DNA from 2 places in the Paenibacillus sp. FSL R5-0470 genome. Region 1 is predicted to be linked to the other one. Evidence: riboswitches for the same ligand, from Rfam matches in the RefSeq annotation. Region 1 holds a riboswitch; the other holds the start of a gene.
What was found. Region 1 has a riboswitch for preQ1 ahead of MKY99_RS06275 (queuosine precursor transporter). Riboswitches for the same ligand answer to the same signal wherever they lie in the genome.

Region 1 (4,184 bases):
CTGCCATTCTACTATTTGTAATTGCCGGCCTTGCTGAGATCGGAGGCGGATACTTAGTATGGTTATGGCTAAGAGAATCAAGACCTCTCTGGTACGGTTTGGTAGGTTCTTTGATTCTGATAAGCTATGGCATCATCCCTACGTTGCAGAAGTTTCCGTCCTTCGGAAGAGTGTACGCAGCCTACGGCGGGGTGTTTATCGTGCTCGCTGTGTTATGGGGCTGGCTAGTAGACAAGAAAACACCCGATGTATATGACTGGGTTGGTGCTGGTATTTGTGTGATCGGCGTTTCGGTCATTCTTTGGGCGCCGAGACACTAACAAAACAACCCGTTCAACACTTTCGTGTGAACGGGTTGTTTTTATTTAAGCCTAAGCTTTAGATCTTAAATTGTTGCACAGCTTCCTGAAGCTTCTTAGCCTGCTCATATAGATGCTGCACGGTTACTGCATGTCCTTCAAGCTCTATACGTTGGCGCTCGGAGTTCTCGGATAGTGTGTCCGCACTTTCTTGGGATCTTGAAGTGATTTGTGCGGTTTCCTCGACGGAAGCACTAACTTCTTCTGTACTTGCTGAGATTTGCTGCGTAGCCGCAGATACGGATTGAATATTCTGATTGATGCTTTGGATCAGAATCAGAAGGTGATTGAAGGCATCGCCCGCTTCTGCCACCTTGCCTACCCCGGAGGCTACCTCAGAATTCACATGGTTCATCTCAGTAACGGAGCGATTCATATCTTCCTGAAGTCCGAGTAGGAAATCACGAATCTGCTCATTCGCATTACGGGATTGTTCGGAAAGCTTGCGTACTTCTCCGGCAACCACGGCAAAGCCGCGTCCATGTTCTCCTGCACGTGCTGCTTCGATCGAAGCATTGAGCGACAGCATTTGGATTTGCTTCGTAATTTCAGTAATGCTATGAACGACTTCTCCGATCATTACTGAACGTTCATTCATAACTTGTAATTGCTCCAGCGACTGCAGGGAGGCACGTTCAACATGGCGCATTTGCAGAACGGCACTTTGGGCAATCTCATTACCGCCAATCGCTTCAGCGGAAGCTTCACTGATCTGCTCAGTGACTTCGGTGGCTGCTGAAGCAATATGCTGAATGCCGAAATTGATTTCTTCCATAGCTTTTGAATTATCTAGAGCGCTGCTCGCGATGGTCGTACTACCTTTGCCAATTTCTACAACAGATGTACTAGAGTGGTCTGCCATTTCATTTAAGACCTCAACACGTTCTCTTAAAGAATTGGAATCGGTGACCACAGTATTTGAGGTGACGAGTACATGTCCAATCATTTCTTTTAAGCGCAGGGTCATTGCTTGGAAGCTTCTGGACAGTTGAGCTACCTCATCACTGCCTTTAACCGTTAATTCCTCTGTGAAATCTCCCTCTGCGAGACGGGCACTGTAAGCTGCAAGCTTTGAGATAGGACGAGTAATCCGCATACTCATAAACCAGGCACCAGTTGAGCCTATGATCAGCGTTAGCAGAGTGATCCCGGCACTGGTCCACAGAATACTGTCTGTTTTTTCTTGAATAAAGCTTACATCACTGCTGATTCCGATAACCATCGTACTTCCGGGAATTCCGATATAAGCTGACTTATGTACACCATGCGAGTCCTTGTATGTATCGCTTAGTCCGCTCTTTCCTTTAAGAGCTTGCTGCATTGCAGAGGACACCTTAACAATTTCCTCCGGCTTTAATTTTGCATCATGATCTACGGACAGAACCTCAGCTTCCTTGCCTTTTAGATTGAGTAGAAAAATAGTCTCAACCCCATGCTGCTTTCTCTTATCCTGAAAATAGAATTCAAGATTGGTGGCTGCTTGTTCGTTCTTCTTTAGTGCTTGCTGAGCATGCATTGTATTTATATTCTTATATACGTCCTGAGCAGCTGCAGTTAGAATTTGATTGATTTGTGGCATGACATAGCTGTTGAAAATACTGGTGGATATAAAGTAGAAGCTGGTACTTAACAAAAGAGACGTGAGTAATAGAACTACAAATAATAAACGCGTAAATCTGCGACTGATCGACTGCTTGAAACGAAACATATTGTTCTCCCCCTTTTTATGGGCAGCGAAGCCCCATTTCTTTATATCCCTACCGACTGCTATTGACTGGCAACCTGCAATATATTCCATAGTTATGTAATATATCAACTAAATGGATCGGGAATGAAGTGTTTGATACTATTCTATAGAATTAACCTCTGGATGAATAGTGAAAGTTTTAGTTTATATAGCATATTTTTCTGAAAAAGATGAATTATTACTGACACTTTTATTTTTAGTTAATAAAAATGGGTATAAATACCCATTTCATAAATTGTTTATTTTTATGGATTGTTTGACGACAGTGTGATAGAGTATTAATGTTTTGTTCCAAAACTTAATGTAAGCCGCGGTTCGTAACCATCCCGCGTAAACAAAACTAGGAGGAGTTTAAGCAATATGTTTAATTTGATGTGGGGAGTTTTATTTGTTATTGTCAATTTTGCTTTTTTTCTACTCTGTTACCGCCTGTTCGGCAAAAGTGGAATGTATGCCTGGGTAGGTATCGCTACTGTAATTGCAAACATTCAGGTAGCTAAGACGATTGCTATGCCATTTGATATCGTGATGACACTCGGAAATACGATGTATGTCACTTTGTATATGACCAGCGATTTGCTTAATGAGAAGTATGGAAGAGCAGAAGCACGTAAAGCGGTTTGGTTTGGCTTCTTCACCTTGCTTATGACGACAGTCATTATGCAAATGGTACTAGTATTTAAGCCGCAAGAGACCGATATTGCTCAGTCTTCTTTGGAGACGATCTTTGGTCTGATGCCTCGACTAGCGTTGGGTAGTCTAACTGCTTACTTCATTAGTCAGTTCCTAGACGTTCGGTTGTACTCCTGGATTCGCAAATATTACAGCACTTCAAGTCAGTTGTGGATTCGTTCCAACGGCAGTACGATGGTTAGCTCCTTTGTGGATACACTAATCTTCTGTACCATTGCATTTGCTGGGTTGTATAACTGGAGTGTGTGGTTTGAAATTTTGCTTACAACGTATCTAGCGAAATTCTTACTAACCGCAGTAAGCACACCTATCTTATATATCGCCCGAACTTTTACTTTTGCTGAAGATGGAATACCATCATCCGCTCATAAGAAGGAATAAACAACAATACAGCCAGCGCGTACCGATCATAATCGATGCGCGCTGTTTGATTTTTCCAGTCGTAAGAGGGCTTAATCGTTCCATATAAATATGTACATAAAATTAATATAAAGCTAAAATAAGCTATCGTAGCCATTCTAATTGTATCCCGAGCGAAGAGAGTGTACATAATCGGTAGTCACAGAAATTACGAATAGGTGTGGTGAAGGATGAATCTAGTAGTTCCTATACTGCGTCATGCAGCACAGCAGCCCGACAGCATTGCCTTAACCCATGACCAAGCAACGCATACCTATGCAACATTAGTGCAAGCGATGCGGAGAATTGCCAATGGTCTACAGCAAAAGGGCCTTAAGCATGACAAAATCGCTATTTTATCTACGAATCGCATTGAATTTGTCGAGGTTTTCTTGGGGGCTATTTATGCAGGTTGTGTTCCCATTCCTTTAGATCCCAAGTGGAGTGCAAATGAACTGCGGGTTATTATAGAGCAGTGCCAGCCGACAATGATTTTTGCCGAGCCGGAAGCTGCACAGAATTTGGTCTTCAAGGACCAAGCCATCCCAACGCTGACTTTTTCAAATGAACGAACAGGTTCCTATGATCAGTGGTTGAAGGCTCTGAAGCCAGAAGCTGAATTGGATGAGACGAATGAGTTATTATTTATCGGCTTTACTTCAGGCACAACGGGGCTCCCCAAAGGATATATGCGTACCCATTTATCGTGGTTAAAGAGCTTTGAGGTATCGAGTGCTGCCTTTGAATTGAACTCTATGAGTGATGTTTTAGCACCGGGTCCGTTTGTGCATTCGCTGTCCTTGTTCGCTGTAATGCAGAGTCTGTATGGTGGAGCAAACTTTCATATTACGCAAAAATTTAGCGCCACACAGGTGTTAGAGCTGTGCAGGCAGATTCCGGGTGTGGTGTTGTTTGTTGTACCGACAATGCTTGAATCCATGATGCAGCAGGCTGTTCCTGGGCAGACGCAGATTGATGCGATTATT
Region 2 (4,184 bases), 2.3 Mb from region 1:
TTTTCGCCACATCTGAGCGGATTTGAACAAAGGAAGGTACTAAGGAATAGCGAATGTTACAGAATAGCAACAACAGAGATAATCCTCTACAACCAGAATAAGGATAGAAGAAAGTTAACTATTCTAAAAAGGGGGGAGTGTTATTGATTCAGCTAACTGAGGTCTCAAAATATTATCAGGAGAGGTGTGCAGTTGATCAAATTACTTTCACGGTGGAGAAAGGTGAGGTCTTTGGATTTCTAGGTCCCAATGGTGCAGGGAAGACTACAACGATGCGAATGATGACAGGGCTTCTTCAGTCTACAAGCGGAGAGATTTTAATTAATGGCATGAATATTTCACGTCATAAAAAAGAAATCCATGCTCAAATTGGTGTTGTTTTCGAGCTTCCGAACCTATACATGCGTAGTTCTATTCGAAATAATCTGGAGCTGTTCGCTGATCTGTATAGGGTAGCAGGAAATCGAGTGAATGAAGTCATGGAAACCCTCCAGCTGTTAGATAAGGAAAAAGCTAAAGTAAGCAGCTTATCCAAAGGCTGGAAGCAGCGTGTTCTAATCGCCAGAGCATTATTACATAAGCCTCAAGTGTTGTTTTTAGATGAGCCTACAAGTGGGTTAGATCCAAATTCAGCTTCACTCATACGTAATCACGTCAAGAGAATTCAAGAAGAAGGCACAACCATCGTCTTAACGACGCATGATATGCACGAAGCCGAGGCATTGAGCGATAGAGTGGGCATCATGCACGCTGGTGCCTTGGTGGCACTCGATGAACCGCATAGACTTAAGACCATTTATGGTAAACCAGAAATTGAAGTTAAATATCAGCAGGATGGTAAAGTGGTTATGAAATCCTGGCCGATTGCAGAAGAAGCTACTAAAGATCATATCTATCAGTTAATGTCTACGAATCAAATTCTAAGTATGCACAGCAAAGAAGCTTCGCTGGCAGATGTATTCGCTGCCCTGACGGGAAGTGAGCTAAGTTGAGTTATCAGATATGGAAGCTGTATAAACATGAAAGTAAGGATATACTGCGTAATCCTGCGACTGTAATTCTAATAATTTTGCCTATATTTATGGCTAAAATTATCATCACTGTAGTGGACAAGAGCGGTTTGGACTTCATGCTTCTTTCTACATGGATATTATTTGCGCAAGTGATGGTTGGGATCATGATTACCGGCCCAGGATTAATTGAGGAGCGGGAGAGTAAGACTTATGATGCGCTGTTGATTACTCCGCTAAGCAGAGGCCAGATTATTACAGCGAAAGCTGGATCTGTTCTTGTTTTTTCTTTGTTATCACAGCTGATTGTTTATGTACTAAATCAAGGTTTGACAATGGATTTACTCCCTTCCTTATTGTATATGTTATTGGGTGGAATTATCTTTGTACAAGTTGGAATTATCATTGGTTTAAAGGTAAGTTCCTCCAAAAATGGTTCAGCCATCAGCTCCGCATTTATGGTTGTTTTTTTCTTAGTTGCTTCTGTGTACGTCGCTCTTCCAGAATGGACTTATCCGATCTTTGTTATTCTGCCAAGTATTGAAATCGTCCAGAATTTGAACAGTATTCTAAATGGAGAAGGAGTATTGCTCCTAGAAAGCCTGCTTTTGCTCTTGTGGATTGTGGTGCTTTCGCTCTGGATTTGGAAGACGGGCAAAGCGTAGAACTTGTCAGAAGCAAATTACCATGGTATAGTTCAAGACGCAATATGCATGAAGAAGAAGTCTGCACGGATTGTGCAGGAGAGGTTCGCGAACTCCCTCTATAAAAAACTAAGAGTATATTAAATCTTATAAGCGGATGCAGTCCTTAACCCGGACGTTGCTTCCGTTTCTTCTTAGTGGAGCAAAGTTTTCGAAATCTCGTTCTTCTTTCCATTACCGGCCAAGGTCGAAGGAAAAGAGAGGGGTTTTTTGTCGTGTCAGAAGGAAGATTGAAAGAGGAAATGCAAGAAGTCACTTTACTTGGTAATCAGGGAACGCAGTACAAGTTTGGTTATGATCCAGCTATTCTTGAGGTGTTTGATAACAAGCATCCAGGGCGTGATTATTTTGTTAAATTCAACTGCCCTGAGTTTACTAGCTTATGTCCTGTTACAGGTCAGCCGGATTTTGCCACATTGTATATTTCGTATATTCCTGAACAGAAAATGGTGGAATCTAAATCATTAAAGCTGTATCTGTTTAGCTTCCGTAACCACGGTGACTTTCATGAGGACTGCGTCAACATTATTATGAATGATCTGATCTCACTGATGGACCCACGATACATTGAGGTATGGGGCAAGTTCACTCCGCGTGGAGGCATATCTATTGATCCTTATTGCAACTATGGAAGACCGGGTACGAAGTATGAGGCGATGGCGGAGCACCGCTTAATGAATCACGACCTCTATCCAGAAAAAGTGGATAACCGCTAATCCCAACAAGTTGATAAGGAGAGATTAAGATGAACAAAAAAGCACTCGTCGTATTTAGCGGCGGACAAGATAGCACCACTTGCCTGGTTTGGGCATTGAAGCATTTTGAGGAAGTGCAGGTAGTTACCTTTAATTATAATCAGCGTCATGCGGCTGAAATCGAAGTTGCTACAGAAATAGCAGCTAAGTTTAATGTAAAACAGCATATCCTTGATCTTGGGCTGCTTAATCAGCTGGCTCCAAATGCACTAACCCGCCAGGATATTGATATCGTTGCTGGCGAAGGTGATGAGCTTCCTAGTACATTTGTTGACGGACGGAATCTGTTATTTTTGTCTTTTTCCGCAATATTAGCTAAACAATTGGGATACTCCCATATCGTCACTGGTGTCTGCCAAACGGACTTTAGCGGGTATCCGGACTGCCGTGATGTATTTGTGAAATCATTGAATGTTACGCTGAATTTATCTATGGACTATGAGTTTGCGATACACACTCCATTGATGTGGCTGGATAAAAAGGAAACGTGGAAGATGGCAGATGAACTTGGTTATTTTGATTATGTTCGCGAACAAACATTGACCTGTTACAACGGTATTATTGGCAGTGGCTGCGGTACTTGTCCAGCCTGTCTGTTGCGTCAGCGTGGTCTTGAGCAATATGAGGCGGAGAGAATGGAGGCCGGTTCTTAATGCTTAACGAGGTTTCAGTCTGCAAAATATTTACGTTTGATGCGGCGCATCAACTAATTGGTCACAAAGGGAAATGCAGCAATCTGCACGGACATACTTATAAGCTCGAAGTAGTGCTTAAGGGCAAACCAGAGGCTACGGAAGGCCATTCAGACGAAGGGTTTGTTATTGACTTCAGCGATATCAAGGCGACTGTACAACAAAGCCTTGTAGATCGTTTAGATCACGCTTTTCTTGCTATGGGAAATGAACCTGTGTTAGAGACGTTAACGAATACGGGCTCCAAAGTAGCCTTGTTGTCATTCCGCACCACAGTGGAGAATATGTCTTCATATATTGCCTACAAGCTTAAGCAAGCAGGGCTGCCTTTGTACTCGGTAAAGCTATGGGAGACTCCAACCTCCTGGGCAGAGGTGCTGGCTGAAGATGTTCCGGATGAAGGGCCATCCTACCGTTTATATGGAGGCTGTGACTGTGAGTAAGATTCCTGTAATTGAAATGTTCGGTCCGACCATTCAAGGTGAAGGTGCGGTAATTGGTGTGAAGACAATGTTTGTCCGCACCTATGGCTGTGATTATCGCTGTGGCTGGTGTGACTCTGCTTTTACTTGGGATGGTACTGCTAAGGATAAGGTTCGAATGATGACCTCGGATGAAATTATGAATGAACTTTTAGCTATAGCTGGAGATAATTTCGACTGTGTTACGATTTCAGGCGGAAATCCTGCTTTGATTGGTGATGGGCTGGGCTCTTTTATTAACCAGCTACATGAGCGAGGGATACAAGCTGCAATAGAAACTCAGGGCAGTAAATGGCAGGAATGGTTCAATAACGTGGATGTGCTGACCATTAGTCCGAAGCCGCCAAGCTCAGGGATGACGACGAATTGGGAAATACTAGATAACATCATGAGTAAGATGGAGAATCTGGGCCGCTCTACGCACAGTCTTAAAGTCGTTGTGTTTGATGATAAGGACTTTAATTATGCAAAAGACATTCACCAGCGATATCCCAATGTGCAGCTCTTTCTGCAGCCTGGGAATGATGATGTCACTGAAGAA

Region 2: linked by a shared signal. The riboswitch ahead of queF (preQ(1) synthase) and the one ahead of MKY99_RS06275 (queuosine precursor transporter) in region 1 are both predicted to bind preQ1.

What each region holds. Positions count from the first base shown of each region.
Region 1 is NZ_CP150238.1:1,427,993-1,432,176, forward strand. It holds gene MKY99_RS06265 (YnfA family protein) at 1-320, shown strand, start outside; gene MKY99_RS06270 (methyl-accepting chemotaxis protein) at 379-2,067, opposite strand; PreQ1 riboswitch class I at 2,411-2,456, shown strand; gene MKY99_RS06275 (queuosine precursor transporter) at 2,467-3,180, shown strand; gene MKY99_RS06280 (AMP-binding protein) at 3,390-4,184, shown strand, end outside.
Region 2 is NZ_CP150238.1:3,687,987-3,692,170, reverse strand. It holds gene MKY99_RS16125 (ABC transporter ATP-binding protein) at 144-992, shown strand; gene MKY99_RS16120 (ABC transporter permease) at 1,082-1,675, shown strand; PreQ1 riboswitch class I at 1,750-1,793, shown strand; gene queF (preQ(1) synthase) at 1,957-2,430, shown strand; gene queC (7-cyano-7-deazaguanine synthase QueC) at 2,454-3,122, shown strand; gene MKY99_RS16105 (6-carboxytetrahydropterin synthase) at 3,122-3,604, shown strand; gene queE (7-carboxy-7-deazaguanine synthase QueE) at 3,597-4,184, shown strand, end outside.